DNA from 2 places in the Microbulbifer sp. SE14 genome. Region 2 is predicted to be linked to the other one. Evidence: predicted binding sites of a transcription regulator. Region 2 holds the regulator's gene; the other holds the start of a gene.

Region 1 (7,552 bases), on a different contig from region 2:
TGGTGCCGCCGGCAGCGGCTGCACCAGGTGCTCCTCCAGCGCGCGCCTGTCCGGCAGTGTACGCCAGTCGCTGCCGGTAAAGATCAGCAGTTCCATCCTGTCCGTGTGCGCCAGCCAGCGTTGGCCCTGCAGCAGTTGCAGCTGTTGCCAGTGCAGATCCGCGGCGCGACCTGCGAACAGCTGTTCGCCAAGGGCGCGGCCGTCCAGCGCCTCGCCCGTGGTTTCGCCGAGGGCCAGCTCGTAGCGGTAGCCACCCTCGCAGGGCACCCGGTACCAGTGCACCAGGGCATCGCCCTGCTGCTCCAGCCACATTCGCACGGCTGCGGCCATCTCCTCCCGGCACAGCAGGGTGGCGTAGCCGCGCGCCGGCAGCGGGCACAGCTGCACCGGCAGCTGCTTGAATTCCGGCTGCCCCGAGTGGGGGTCCGTGGCCGGCCCGGCCAGGGCGCTGACGCGGGCATTCCGTGCCAGGGTCTCGCTCCAGTGGATGGGCGCGAACAGCTCGCCGGGCTTCTGCGCACCGGTAAGGGCGGCGCGGCCGCACATGCTGCCGCGGGGGCTGCGCACCTCCAGCAGCTGGCCGTCGTCGATCCCGTAGCGCGCCGCGTCCTGCGGATGAATCTGTATCTCCGGCATCTCGCTGTGGTCGAGCAGGTTGCGCGCACGGCCGGTGCGGGTCATGGTGTGCCACTGGTCGCGCAGGCGGCCGCTGTTCAGCCACAGGGGGTATTCCCCGCTGCGCTGCTGTTCCGGCGTGCGCGGCTGCACCGCTATAAAGCGCGCGCGGCCGCTGGGAGTGAAGAATCTGCGTTCGGTAAACAGTCGCTTGGTGCCCGCGGGATTTTTTTCGTTTACCGGCCACTGTACCGGCTGCAGGGCGTCGTACTCGCGCAGGCCGATCTCCGCCAGCGCGGAGATATCGAAGGCGCGGCTGCCGCCGTTCTCGAAGCCCGACAGGGCCGCGTGTTCGCGGAAGATTTCCACCGGGTGGGAATAGGCAAAGTGATCGCCGTACCCGAGGCGCGCGGCCAGGTCGCAGATAATCTGCCAGTCGTGGCGCGCCTCGCCGGGGGGCGCCAGGAAGGCGCGCTGCCGGGAGATGCGGCGCTCGGAGTTGGTGACAGTGCCGTTCTTCTCCCCCCAGGTAGTGGCCGGCAGCAGCAGGTCGGCACAGCGGGCGGTATCCGTATCGGCCACGCAGTCGGATACCACCACCAGCGGGCATTTTTCCAGTGCCGCGGCCACTCGCCCGGCGTCCGGCATACTGACCGCCGGGTTGGTGGCCATGATCCAGATGGCCTTGATCTGCCCGCGCTCGACCGCCTCGAACAGGTCCACTGCCTTGAGGCCCGGCTTTTGCGCCACCGAATCTGACCGCCAGAAGCGCCCGACCCGATCGATATCACCCGCGCTGAAATTCATATGGGCGGCGAGCATATTCGCCAGCCCGCCCACTTCGCGCCCGCCCATCGCATTGGGCTGGCCGGTAATGGAAAAGGGCCCGGCCCCCGGCCTGCCGATCCTGCCGGTGGCCAGGTGGCAGTTGATGATCGCATTGTTCTTGTCGGTGCCGCTGCTGGATTGGTTGATGCCCTGGGAATAGAAGCTGACGGTCTTCTCCGTCTCGGCGAAGAGACGGAAAAATTCCAGCAGTTGCTGCTCCGCAATTCCGCAGGCCGCGGCGGTCTTTGCCAGTGTCCAGTCCCGCGCTATTGCGACGGTCTCCTCAAAACCTTCCGTATGGTTCTGAATAAATGCAGGGTCCAGTTTGTCCTGTTCGACCAGGTAACCGAGCAGGCCGTTGAACAGCGCCGCGTCGCTGCCGGGCGTAATTGCCAGGTGCAGCTCCGCCATCTCACTGGTGGTGCTGGCGCGGGGATCTATCACCACCAGCTTTGTGCCGGCGGCCTGCATGCGCTGGAACAGGATCGGGTGGGTCCAGGCCGCGTTGGAACCGACCAGTACCACCAGCTCCGCCAGCTCCAGGTCCTCGTAGCAGCAGGGCACCGCGTCGGCGCCCAGGGCGCGCTTGTAGGCGGCCACCGCCGACGACATGCACAGGCGCGAGTTGGTATCCACATTGCCGCTGCCGATAAAGCCCTTCATCAGCTTGTTGGCGACATAGTAGTCCTCGGTCAACAGCTGCCCGGACAGGTAGAAAGCCACCGAATCCGGACCGTGCTCGACGATGGTGCGGGCGAACTGGCGGGCCATGAAATCCATGGCGCTGTCCCAGTCGTGCTCGCGGCCGTGCAGCCGCGGCTGCAGCAGCCGCCCACGCTCGCCGAGGGTCTCCGCCAGCGCCGAGCCCTTGACGCACAGGCGGCCGAAATTGGCCGGGTGCCGCTCGTCGCCGCTGACCGATACGGCCTCCCCGTCACCGCGGCGCTTGACGGTTGCGGACACGCCGCAGCCGACGCCGCAGTAGGGGCAGGTGGTGCAGGACCTGTGCGCGCGAAAGCGCTCCGTCAACGACATCTTCAGGCGGCGTCTGTCGCGATGCACACTGTGTCGCCGTCGAAGGCAACCGGGTAGCTGGCCAGCTGCACACCGTCGTCCTCGAGGCAGGCGCCGTCCGCCAGGCGGAAGTGGTGCTTGTACAGCGGGGACGAGACCGTCAGTTCGCCGTCTATCTCCGCAACGATGCCGCGGGCGATAACACCTGCTCCGGCTATGGGGTCCCAGTTGTCCAGGGCATAGAGCTGTGGCTCTGCGCCGGGAATAAAAAAGAGGGCGATACTTCTCTTGTCAGAGGCATCGCCCACAAGGGCACACACTCCGGAATCGGCAACCAGATCTGATCGCTGGCAGATCGGCTGCCACTGGGTGTGGGTTATGGCAACTTGGTTCATGGTTTGCTCCTAAAATACGGGACTCGGGACTCGGGACTCGGGACTCGGGACTCGGGACTCGGGACTCGGGACTCGGGACTCGGGACTCGGGACTCGGGACTCGGGACTCGGGACTCGGGACTCGGGACCCGGTCGTTGGGCTTCGCTGCGCTCAGCCCAACCTACGCATTTAAAAAACGGCTAAGTTGACGCGAAGGCGCTGGTGCCGGGGGCCGTTCGTGAAAAGCGCCTGCGGCTAGCAAACAGACCGATGAGGCTGTTGAGCGAACGGCCACCGGCAGCAGTGCCGCCACTGAGCCACATCACCTGCAACAACTCAGGCAGGCTCCGCAATCCTGGCGATTTCCTCTTCCCGCGCCGGCCGCGGCTGGCCGCGCTCCTCGACGAAGACGATCTTCTCGTCCGGCTCGTCGCTGTTGACGAACTGGCGGAAGCGCTTGACCATTTCCGGGTCCTCGATGGCCGTCTTCCACTCGCACTGGTAGGTGCCGACCACATTGGCCATCTGCGCCTCCAGTTCGTCACAGATGCCCAGCTTGTCGTCGATGATGACCTCGCGCAGGTAATCGAGACCGCCTTCCAGGTTTTCCAGCCACACCGAGGTGCGCTGCAGCTTGTCCGCGGTGCGCACGTAGAACATCAGGAAGCGGTCGATATACTTGACCAGCGTCTCGTCGTCGATATCGGTGGCGAAGAGATCCGCGTGGCGCGGGCGCATGCCGCCGTTGCCGCACACGAACAGGTTCCAGCCCTTCTCGGTGGCGATCACACCCACATCCTTGCTCTGCGCCTCGGCGCACTCGCGGGTGCAGCCGGACACAGCCATCTTGATCTTGTGCGGCGAGCGCAGGCCCTTGTAGCGGTTCTCGATATCCAGCGCCATCTTGACGCTGTCCTGCACGCCGAAGCGGCACCAGGTGCTGCCGACACAGGACTTCACCGTGCGCAGGGATTTTCCATAGGCGTGGCCCGTCTCGAAGCCGGCGTCGATCAGCTCGCGCCAGATTTCCGGCAACTGCTCCAGCCGCGCACCAAACAGGTCGATGCGCTGGCCGCCGGTGATCTTGGTGTAGAGGTTGTATTTCTTCGCCACCTGGCCCAGCACGATCAGCTTGTCCGGCGTTATCTCGCCGCCGGCCACCCGCGGCACCACCGAATAGGTGCCGTTTTTCTGCATGTTGGCCATGAAGGTGTCGTTGGTGTCCTGCAGGCCCACGTGCGGTTTCCTGTGGATATGCTCGTTCCACAGGGAGGCGAGAATCGAGGCCGCCGCCGGCTTGCAGATTTCGCAGCCGCGGCCGCTGCCGTGTTTCTGCAGCAACTCATCAAAGGTCTTTATTTCCTCCACCTGTACTATGTGGAACAGCTCCTGGCGGCTGAAGGGGAAGTGGGCGCACAGGTGGTTGTTCACCTCCACACCCAGGGCCGCCAGCTCCGTGTCGACGACATTTTTCAGCAGCGCCGCGCAGCCGCCACAGCCGGTGGAGGCCTTGGTCGCATCCTTGACCTCTGCCAGCGAACAGCAGCCGCCGGCCACTGCATCCACGATCTGGCCCTTGCTGACATTGTGGCAGGAGCAGATGGTGGCGGTGGCGGGCAGGGCGCCGGCACCCAGGGCCGGGGCGGCGCCGTCGGCCGCGGGCAGAATCAGTTGTTCCGGGTGTTCGGGCAGATCGATATCGTTCAGGTGGTGTTGCAGCAGCTGGTCGTAGTCGTCGGTATCGCCGACCAGCACTGCACCCAGCAGTTTTTTCCCGTCGCCGTCGGTGATCATGCGCTTGTAGACGCCGCTCTGCTCGTCGACGAAGGTGATGGCCGCGGCCCCCTCTGTGCGGCCGTGGGCGTCGCCGATGGAACCCACCTGCACGCCCAGCAGTTTCAGCTTGGTGCTCATGTCGGCGCCGGTGAAGACCTGGCTGGTTTCGCCGCAGAGCTGCGCCAGTGCGGTGCGCGCCATGGTGTAGCCGGGGGCCACCAGGCCGTAGATGAAATTGTTGTACAGGGCGCACTCGCCGATGGCGAAAATATTCTCGTCGGAGGTGCGGCAGGATTCGTCGACGGCGATACCGCCGCGCTCGCCCAGCTGCAGGCCGGCGGCCCTGGCCAGCTTGTCCTCCGGGCGAATGCCGGCGGAGAAGACGATCAGGTCGGTAAAGAGTTCGCGTTCACCCTTGAACTGCATGCGCAGGCGGCCGTCGACTTCCTCGATCAGTTCGGTGGCGGTGCTGGTGTGCACGGTAACGCCCAGGTCCTCGATCTTGTTTTTCAGCAGTTCCGAGCCGCCGGCGTCCAGCTGCACCGACATCAGGCCGGGGGCGAATTCCACCACATGGGCCTCGAGACCCAGCTCCTTCAGCGCGTTGGCCGCCTCCAGGCCCAGCAGGCCGCCGCCCACGACGACACCCACTGAACCGCCTTCACTGGCCGCGCGGATCGCATCCAGGTCCTCGATGGTGCGGTAGACGAAGCATTTTTCGTGTTCGTGCCCGGGAATCGGCGGTACGAAGGGATAGGAGCCGGTGGCGAGCACCAGGCGGTCGTAGCTTTTGACGGTGCCGCTGGCGGAGGTGACGGTCTTCTTTTCCCGGTCGATTTCGACGGCGGCGTCGTTCAGCAGCAACTCGAAGCCCCAGTCCCGGTACTGGTCGATCTTGCCCATGGCCAGGTCGTCGGCGGAGCGGCCGGCGAAATACTCGGACAGGTGCACGCGGTCGTAGGCGGGCCTGGGCTCGGCGCAGAAGACGGTGACTTCGAACAGCGCTTTCTCCGGCCGCGCGGCCAGTTGCTCGAGGAAGTGGTGGCCCACCATGCCGTTGCCGATAACGATGAGTTTTTGCTTAACCATAAGTCCTGCCATCTTTTTCTGAATTTTTCGGCAGGGGAGGGGAGCGCGGTGGACTGGCACGGGCGCCGCCTCTTCTCTGCCGAAGAGTCCGGGCGCCGTTGCCTCGTTAGGGGGATAAATTGTGTTGGTGGTTATTGATATTCAAGGTTTGTGCCAAGATGAAAACCGCGGGTTTTACGGGGTTTTCGACTCCTGCCTCAGTGCGGCTTGCGATAATCTGGTGCGAGATCGATTCGTCTGCACTCTGTTGGTGCTCGGTGTGACTTCGGTGGCGGCCCTGCTGCCGGTATTCGTTTGCGGGACACGCTGTGAATACATCCCTGTACGCTCTCCACGGTCATCCATGGACGCAGAAGGTCCCGCAAACGAATCCCGGCATCAGGGCCTTCGCCCATAACCTCGATCTTCTTCCTTAAAGCAGATGCAGCAGATGCGATAGCAACAGCAGCAGCGCCACCAGCTGCCAGAACAACAGCGGATTGCGCTCCATCAAAGGCAGCTCCCGCTCGCGGGTGAGCTCCGGATTCGGCGTCTGCAGGTCGTGCACGAATTCCGACAAGGCCGGATAGCGGTTGCGCGGATCCGGCGCGCAGGCCCGCTGCAGGGCGCCGTCTATCCATTCGGGGATATCGTCGCGGTGTTCCAGCGCACTGGTGTACTGCATGCCGGCGTAGCTCTTCAGCTGGTAGTGGCGGAATCCCGCGCGCTCGCGGTAGGGGTAGCGACCGGTGAGCAGTTCGTAGGCGATGACGCCGAGGGAAAAGATATCCGAGCGGTGGCTGGGGGCGTCGCCGAAGAAGTATTCCGGCGCGGCGTAGTTCTTGCTGCCCGGCGGCGCCTCTTCACCTGGATAGCCGCCCAGCTGCAGCTGCTCGCGCAGGCCGGCGCCGTCGGCACCGCCCAGGTCGATCAGTTTCAGGCGGCCGTCTTTCGCCACCATGATGTTTTCCGGCTTCAGGTCGCCGTGCACGATTTCCATGCGCTGCAGCCGGCGCAGCGCGCTGACCAGCTGGCCGATCATTTCCCGCACCTGCTCTATGTCCGGCCCGGGATTCAGCTGCATCCACTGGCGCAGGTTCTGGCCGTCGATATATTCCAGCACATGGTAGAGAAACTGCCGCGACCGTTTCGGCGGAAAGACTTTGATTATGCCCGGGTGATCGAGGCGGCGGCCGGTCCACTCCTCGGCGACGAAGCGCTCGATATAGACGGGGTCGTCGGCGAAGTTGATTGACGGTGTCTTGATTGCGCGCAGCTCGTCGCTGTCTATATCCCGCGCCAGGTACAGCTGGCTGCGGGGGCTGGCGTGCAGTTCCTGCAGAATCAGATAACCGTCGATTTTATTGCCCGGCCTCAGGTCCGGGGGAAAGGGCAGTTGGCGGTTGCGGGCCAGCAGGTCGTCGCCGCTCGGCTGCACCCGGTGGATGCGGCACACCGCTGCGCTCAGGTTGTCGCCGGAGCCGCCGGCCAGGGCCGCGTCGACCAGCGCCTGGGCGGCGGCGTCGCCGCAGTCCTGCAGTATCTCGATGACGGCTTCCGGCGGGAGAAAATCGTGCACCCCGTCGCTGCTCAGCAGGTAGATATCGCCGGCCTGCAGTTCTTCGCGGCGATAGTCCACCTCCACATGGGCGTCCATACCCAGGGCGCGGCTCAGGAAGGTGCGGCCGGGGCCGAGGGTGCGGCTGTGGTCTCGGGTCAGGCACTCCAGTTTGTCGCCGCGCAGGCGGTAGATGCGCGAGTCGCCGATATGGATCAGGTGTGCGGAGGCTCCCTTGAAGACGACGGCGGAAAAGGTGGTGAGCCACCCCTGGCGGATTTCATCGCCGCCGCCCTGGCGGTAGAGCCAGCTGTTCAG
Region 2 (7,552 bases):
GGCGGGTCGGTTTTCCGGCTGGCTCAGGGGGTTATTTCTGTTGTTCGCGGTGGCGGATCTGCACATTGTCGAACTGGCCGGCGAAGGTCCTGGCCAGCTGTTCCACCATATACACGGAGCGGTGGCGGCCGCCGGTGCAGCCGACGGACACGCAGGTATAGCTGCGGTTGCTCTGCTGGTAGGAGGGCAGCCAGCGCTCGAGGAAACGGATGATATCCCGCTCCATGTCGTCGGTCTCCGGGTGGGTGCGCAGGTATTCCACCACCTCCGGGTCCAGGCCGGTCTTGTGGCGCAGCTCCGCGACCCAGTAGGGGTTGGGCAGGCAGCGCAGGTCGAACACCAGGTCCGCGTCCACCGGCACGCCGTGCTTGAAGCCGAAGGACTGGAAGAGTATCGCCATCCCCGGTGACTCCTCGCCCACCACGCGGGTCTTCACCAGGTCGCGCAGCTGGTGCAGGGTGAGGCTGCTGGTGTCTATCACCAGGTCGGCTATGGCCGCCAGCGGTGCCAGCAGTTCCTTTTCCCGGTTCAGTGCCTCGAGCAGGTGGGTGCGGTTGTCGGAGAGGGGGTGCTTGCGGCGGGTTTCGCTAAAGCGCTGCACCAGCACCGGCGAGCGCGCGTCCAGGTAGATGACATCGCACTGCACGCCGCTCTCACGCAACCCCTCGATCACCCGCGGCGCCTGCTGCACGTCCTGCCACAGGTTGCGCGCGTCTATACCCAGGGCCAGGCGGGGGCTGCTCAGGGCGGGTTGGGAGCCCAGGGCGCTTTGCGGTTGGGAGTTGCCGATCGGCGGCTGCTCGCGCACGCGCCGGACCAGTTCCGGCAGCAGGCTGGCCGGCAGGTTGTCGATACAGTTGAAGCCGACGTCCTCCAGCAACTGCAGGGCGGAACTCTTACCGGAGCCGGAGCGGCCACTGATGATCACCAGGCGCATAGGGGAGATCCTTTCTTCACTTCAGCGCTTTATGTTCTGACAGCTGCAAGTCACCCGTGTGAAGCCTCGGGTCGGTTCAGTCGGTGTAACTCGCTGATCTGGTGCAGATTATGCAGCGGCGGCGCTGTCGATGGCCAGCGCGTAGAGTTCGTCCCCGCTCTCGGCCTGGCGGAGCTTTTCCCTGACCCGGCTGTCGCTGAACAGGGCGGCGATTTCCGCCAGGGTGTCCAGATGCTCCTGTTCGGAGTCCTCCGGCACCAGCAGGGCGAACAGCAGATCCACCGGCTGGCGGTCGACGGCGTCGAAGTCAACCGCAGGCTCGGTGGTGCAGAGCACGCCGATGGGGCGCTCACAGCCCGGCAGTCGGCAGTGCGGAATGGCCACGCCGTCGCCGATACCGGTGGAGCCGAGGCGCTCGCGGGCGATCAGTTGGTTGAAGATGGTATCGGCATCGTGTTGTGGATACTGTTCGGCAATGGCCTGGGCAATGTTGAGCAGCAACTTCTTTTTGCTGCTCCCCGCCAGATGGCAGAGGCTCAGGCGGGGAGAGAGTAATGCTTCCAATGTCATAGTTCAGCGGTGGTTCTGCAACTTCTCTTTGTGTTTCCTGAGTTGGCGATCCAGCTTGTCGGCCAGGGCGTCAATGGCCGCGTACATGTCTCTGTCTTCAGAGCCGGCACAGAGATCGTGCCCGTTCATGTGCACCCTGGCTTCGGCCTTCTGGATCAGTTTGTCCACGGACAGGATTACGTGTGCATTGGTAATGTTGTCGTAGTGTCGGGAGAGCTTTTCCAGTTTGCTTTCACAGTAATCGCGCAGGGGCGGAGTGAGATCTACGTGGTGACCACTGATGTTGATCTGCATGGATTTCTCCTTATTGAGAGCATCGCTTGGCGGCGCCCCTCCCGTTAGGGCCGCAACCCTACTAGGAAGTTCGCCAGATTGGAAGGATACACTCAAAGTTTGGACGTTGGTCGCCGCCGGGGTGGCTTGGGGCGCCTTGCAGTTTGTGACTGGCCGTTCTTGGTTAGTCAGAATTCTGGCGCTAGGGATGCCATTCCCATCCGTGGTGATTGCTCCGTAAGCGAGTGGTCGGCCGGGAAAAAGCCTCATCGGCAAACATTTCCCGGATGGCCCCCGGCAGCTGGGTCTTCGTGTCGGGCTTCGGCATTCTTTTCCCGAGCCCCGACCTAAACCAGCCGCTTGCGCTCGCTGGAGGAGGGGATGCCCATGGACTCCCGGTACTTGGCCACGGTGCGCCGGGCCACCTGGATGCCCTGCTTGTCCAGTTCCTGAGTGATCTTGTTGTCGGACAGCGGCTTGCGGGGTTGCTCGGCGTCGATCAGTTTGCGGATCATCGCGCGGATGGCGGTGGAGGAGGCGTCCTCGCCGGAGTCGGTGCTGACGTGGCTGGAGAAGAAGTATTTGAGTTCGAAGACCCCGCGCGGGGTGAGCATGTACTTCTGGGTGGTGACGCGGGAGATGGTGGATTCGTGCATGCCGATGGTTTCGGCGATATCCGCCAGCACCATGGGCTTCATCGCCTCGGGGCCCAGCTCGAAGAAGCCCTGCTGCTTCTCGACGATGCTGGAGGCCACCTTGAGCAGGGTTTCGTTGCGGCTCTGCAGGCTTTTCAGGAACCAGCGTGCCTCCTGCAGGTGATCGCGCAGGAAATTGTTATCGCTGGAGTTGTCGGCGCGCCGGATCAGGGCTGCGTAGTCGCCATTGATGCGCAGCCGGGGAGTGGTTTCCGGGTTCAGTTCCACCAGCCAGCGCTGCTCCCGGCGGCTGACGATGATGTCTGGCACCACATACTGCGGCTCCTCGCCGCCGAAGGCCTCGCCGGGGTAAGGGGTCAGGGTCTGGATCAGGCGCACCACCTCGCCCAGCTGCGCCTCGTTGAGGCGGGTTCTGCGGCTGAGGCTGCGGAAGTCGCGCTTGCCGAGCAGGTCCAGGTGGCGGTCCACTACCAACAGCGCCTGCTCCAGCCAGGGGGTGCCGACCGGCAGCTGGCGCAGCTGCAGCAGCAGGCATTCGCGCAGGTCGCGGGCGCCGCAGCCGGCGGGCTCGAACTGCTGGATGGTCTTGAGTACCGCGAGGACTTCGTCCTCCTCCGCTTCCAGCGTCGCGGCTATGTCGCCCAGGGGCGTTTCCAGGAGGCCGCTCGGGGCTATGCCGTCGATCAGGTTCTCACCGATCAACTTGTCCTGCGCGGAAAGGGTGGTCAGGTTGAGCTGCCACAGCAGATGGTCCTGCAGACTGTCCGGGGCGGAGTTGCGCTGCTCCAGGGCGAGTTCGTCCCCGTCGCCGCCACTGTAGCTACCGCCGCTGTAGATATCGTCCCAGCGGGTGTCCACCGGCAGTTCGTCGGGGATATCGTGGCTCCAATCACTTTCGGTACCCTGGTCGCTGCCGTTGACCGAGGAGTCATCGGAGGCGGAGCGCTCCGGCGACTGCTCCTCGGTGCTGTCAGGGTGAGAGTGATCCTCGCCGTCCACCTCCAGCAGCGGATTGCTGTCCAGCGCCGACTGTACCTCCTGTTGCAAGTCCAGCGTCGACAATTGCAGCAGGCGAATAGCCTGTTGCAGCTGGGGCGTCATGGTCAGCTGGGTGCCGAGCTTTAACTGGAGAGACTGCTTCATATTTGAGGGACTGCAGACCTGTGCGGCGGATGAATCATCTAAAAATCCAAGACGCCGCAGACTAACCCTCTGTTCGGTGGATTACAAGCAATAACTGTGCCGGTTTTGAATGCGGAATGCGAAATGCGGAATGATGAATGCGCGGTCTGGATCTCCTCAGGCGGACAGTGGTCCGGCCGCGCTTGGGCCTGGGAGGCGTGAGCTAGCGATATTAGGTGGTTTTTGCGGCACTATGGGTTGATGCTATTCCGCATTAAATGGTGAACTCGTGTCCCAAGTAGACTTCGCGCACCTGCTGGTTGGCGAGCACTTCCGCCGGGGTGCCGGCGGCGATGATATGGCCCTCGCTGACGATATAGGCGGTTTCGCAGATATCCAGGGTCTCGCGCACATTGTGGTCGGTGATCAGCACGCCGATGCCGCGATCGCGCAGGTGGCGGATGATCTGCTTGATGTCGTTGACCGAGATCGGATCCACGCCGGCGAAGGGTTCGTCCAGCAGGACGAAGTCCGGGTCCGTGGCCAGGGCGCGGGCTATCTCCACACGGCGCCGCTCGCCGCCGGACAGGGCCATGCCGAGGCTGTTCTCGATATGGGTGATGTTGAATTCCTTCAGCAGTTCCTGCACCTGCTGCAGCCGTTCGGCGCGGGACAGTTCCCTGCGGGTTTCGAGGATGGCGAGGATGTTGTCGCGCACAGACAGGCGGCGGAACACCGAGGCCTCCTGGGGCAGGTAGCCGATGCCCTTGCGCGCGCGCCCGTGCATGGACAGGTGGGTAATGTCCTCGTCGTCGATCAGCACCTGGCCGGCATCCGCCTGGACCAGGCCGGCGATCATGTAGAAACAGGTAGTCTTGCCGGCGCCGTTGGGGCCGAGCAGGCCGACCACCTGGCCGCTGGTCACGCTGACGGAGACGTCCTGGACCACTTTTCTCTTCTTGTACTGTTTGGCGAGGTGTAACGCTTTCAGCGTTGGCATAGTGTGTTCCGAATTTGCTTCGAGTCCCGACTCGAATGGCGATAAATCAAGGCCTTGGGCGGAGTTATTCTTTCCCGAGTCCCGAGTCCCGAGTCCCGAGTCCCGATAAGTGAGTCGAGCTACTGGTTCTGCTGTGTCTCTTCGGCCTGCTGGCCATTTTCCTGTTTTTTCTCCGGCTTCCAGATCATCTCCACGCGGCCGTCGCCGGACTGGCCCTGGGCCTGTAGCTGCTCGCTTTTCAGGTCGTAGTCGATCTTCTCGGCGGTCAGGGTGTTGCCGTCCCGGTCCACGTGGGCGTCGCCGGTCAGGTGCAGTTCGTCGGAGCTGACGGTGAATTCGATACGCTGCGCCCGGGCCTTGACCGGGTTCTGGCTCTGCTGCACCTGCTGCTGGAAGTGCGCCGGCTTGCCGGTGGCGATCACGTGGCTGATTTCGCCGGCGGCGTTGCCGTGCACCTCGACGCGGTCGGCGCGGATCTGCAGGGAGCCCTGGGTGATGACCACATTGCCGCTGTAGACAGACAGGTTCTTGCCGCGGTTGGCCTCCAGTTTCTTGGCCTGTACCTTGATCGGCTGTTCGCGGTCCTGCGGCAGTGCCAGGGCCTGGGCGCCCAGCACCAGCATCGCGATGGCGGCGATGGGCCGCAGGCGGCAGGGGTTATTTGGTTTCATAGCTGCTCTTTACGTCGGAGAGGATTTCCACCCGGTCTTCTTTCAGGAAGGCGCGCAGGCCCTTGCCCGTAGTGACGTTGGGGCCGGCGGTAATGGTAACAACTTTGTCCGTCTCGGCGTATTCCTCGCGCGGCTTGATGGTGATGGCCTGGGTGTCCAGTCTTACGCCGCCGGGCTCAGGCAATTCGTTGATCTTCACGTCGCCGCTCAGTACCACCCGCTCCCCGTTGTTGTGGGCGACGCCTCTCCTGGACTCGGTGCGCCATTTGGGTTCGCGCTCCTGGTAGAAGAGTATGCGCGGTTCGGTGAGGTCGGCGCGGTCGCGGCGCTCGAACTGGAAGAAGGTGATCTTCTCGGCGTCCACGCGGTAGGCGAGGGTGCCCTCCTCGTTGAAGTGGCGGGTCTTGGCGTCGTGGATCACCAGGTCTGCGGCTTTCTGCTTCTGCTGCGGTGTGGGTCTCTTGCCGAGCAGTTGCTGCGGCGGGCTCTCGGCGAACCAGAGCCCGGCGCTGATCAGCAGTACGACGATGACCAGGGGCAGCCAGGTGCGCATCAGGCTTCTCCGAGGTAGGGGGCCAGGGCGGCGTCGAAGGTGCCCTGGGCCTGCATGATGCGGTCGCAGACCTCGCGCACCGCGCCCTCGCCGCCGCGGGCCTGGGTGACCCACAGGGCGCGCTCGCGCACCGGCGGTGCGGCGTTGGGGACGGAGATGGGGCAGCCGATGCGGGTCATCACCAGCAGGTCCGGGTAGTCGTCACCCACATAGGCGATATCCTCGAGGCGGCAGGGTTCGTCGGCGAACAGTTCCTCGAGGGCGGCGAACTTGTCCTCGCGGCCCTGGGTCAGTTTGCTGACCCCCAGCTCGTGGGCGCGGCGCTCCACCACGGCGCTGCGCCGGCCGGTGATGATGGCGACGCGCACACCGGATTTCTGCAGCATCTTGATGCCGTGGCCGTCCAGGGTGTTGAAGCTCTTGAGCTCGTTGCCGTTGTTGTCGAAGCTGAGCCGGCCGTCGGTCAGCACGCCGTCCACGTCCAGTGCCAGCCAGCGGACTTTTTTCAGGGCTTCGTTGAGTTTTTCTTCTGTGGTCACGGATTGTCCTTTATGGATTCTGGGGCGGCGCTGCTGCCGGTGGCCGTCCGGGAAAAAGCCTCATCGGCAAACATTTCCCGGACGGCCACCGGCATCAGCGCCTTCGCATCAAGTTTCGGTATTCTTTTCGAGTCCCGAGTCCCGAGTCCCGAGTCCCGAGTCCCGAGTCCCGAGTCCCGAATCAAATCACCCCGGCACGCAGTATATCGTGCATATGCAGGACGCCGACCGGGTGGTGCGCCTCGTCCTCCACCACCAGGGCGGTGATCTTGTAGTCTTCCATGATGCGCAGCGCCTCTGCGGCCAGGGTTTCCGAGGAGACGGTCTTGGGCCTGCGGCTCATGACTTCGTCCATGGTGGCCTTGTCCAGTTCCACCTTGTGGTCGATCACCCGGCGCAGGTCGCCGTCGGTGAATACGCCGAGCAGCGTGCCCTTGTGATCGACCACGGTGGTCATGCCGAAGCCCTTGCTGGTCATTTCCAGCAGGGCCTTGGACAGCAGTGTCTCCGGGAAGACCTGCGGCAGTTCGTCGCCGGCGTGCATCACGTCTTCCACCTTGAGCAGCAGCCGCCGGCCGAGGGCGCCGCCGGGGTGGGAGAAGGCGAAGTCCTCGGCGGTGAAGCCGCGCGCTTCCAGCAGCGCCACCGCCAGGGCGTCGCCCATCACCAGGGTCACGGTGGTGGAGGAGGTGGGGGCCAGGCCCAGGGGGCAGGCCTCGGTTTCCACGGCGATGTCCAGGTTGACGTCCGCCGCCTGGGCCAGGGAGGAGTCCGCCTTGCCGGTCATGCTGATCATCGGGATGCCGAGGCGCTTCAGCAGTGGCAGCAGGGTCAGTACCTCGGCGGAGGAACCGGAGTTGGAGATGGCGATCACCAGGTCGTCGCGGGTGATCATGCCCAGGTCGCCGTGGCTGGCCTCTCCCGGGTGTACGAAGAAGCTGGGGGTGCCGGTGCTGGCCAGGGTGGCGGCGATCTTGCGGCCGATATGCCCGGATTTGCCCATGCCGGTCACTATGGCGCGGCCGCGACACTGCAGGATCAATTCGCAGGCGCGCTTGAAGTCGCCGTTGATCCTGTTCTCCAGCTCGGCCACGGCTTCCGTTTCCATCAGCACGGTGCGGCGCCCCGCTTGCAAAATCAGGTCCTGGGTCATTGGGTCTCTCTATATTTTGCACTTCTGTGAGGTTGGGCCCGGACCTGGTCAGTCCCGGGTGGGTCGGCAGGTGCTAAC

Evidence for each region. The regulator sigma-54, encoded in region 2, starts transcription at its own class of promoters, with help from an activator protein. The targets are predictions, from matches to a motif close to TGGCACANNNNTTGCNNT.
Region 1: the regulator sigma-54 is predicted to act here: its motif matches at 5,836-5,853, upstream of nirB (nitrite reductase large subunit NirB).

The regions. Positions count from the first base shown of each region.
Region 1 covers NZ_JCBAJA010000040.1:36,237-43,788, reverse strand. The annotation lists gene AC6R19_RS20900 (nitrate reductase) at 1-2,505, opposite strand, end outside; gene nirD (nitrite reductase small subunit NirD) at 2,481-2,852, opposite strand; gene nirB (nitrite reductase large subunit NirB) at 3,169-5,697, opposite strand; gene AC6R19_RS20885 (bifunctional protein-serine/threonine kinase/phosphatase) at 6,110-7,552, opposite strand, start outside.
Region 2 covers NZ_JCBAJA010000022.1:3,434-10,985, reverse strand. The annotation lists gene rapZ (RNase adapter RapZ) at 32-937, opposite strand; gene ptsN (PTS IIA-like nitrogen regulatory protein PtsN) at 1,046-1,507, opposite strand; gene hpf (ribosome hibernation-promoting factor, HPF/YfiA family) at 1,511-1,801, opposite strand; gene AC6R19_RS15260 (RNA polymerase factor sigma-54) at 2,128-3,579, opposite strand; gene lptB (LPS export ABC transporter ATP-binding protein) at 3,833-4,558, opposite strand; gene lptA (lipopolysaccharide transport periplasmic protein LptA) at 4,678-5,229, opposite strand; gene lptC (LPS export ABC transporter periplasmic protein LptC) at 5,216-5,782, opposite strand; gene AC6R19_RS15240 (KdsC family phosphatase) at 5,782-6,321, opposite strand; gene AC6R19_RS15235 (KpsF/GutQ family sugar-phosphate isomerase) at 6,503-7,474, opposite strand.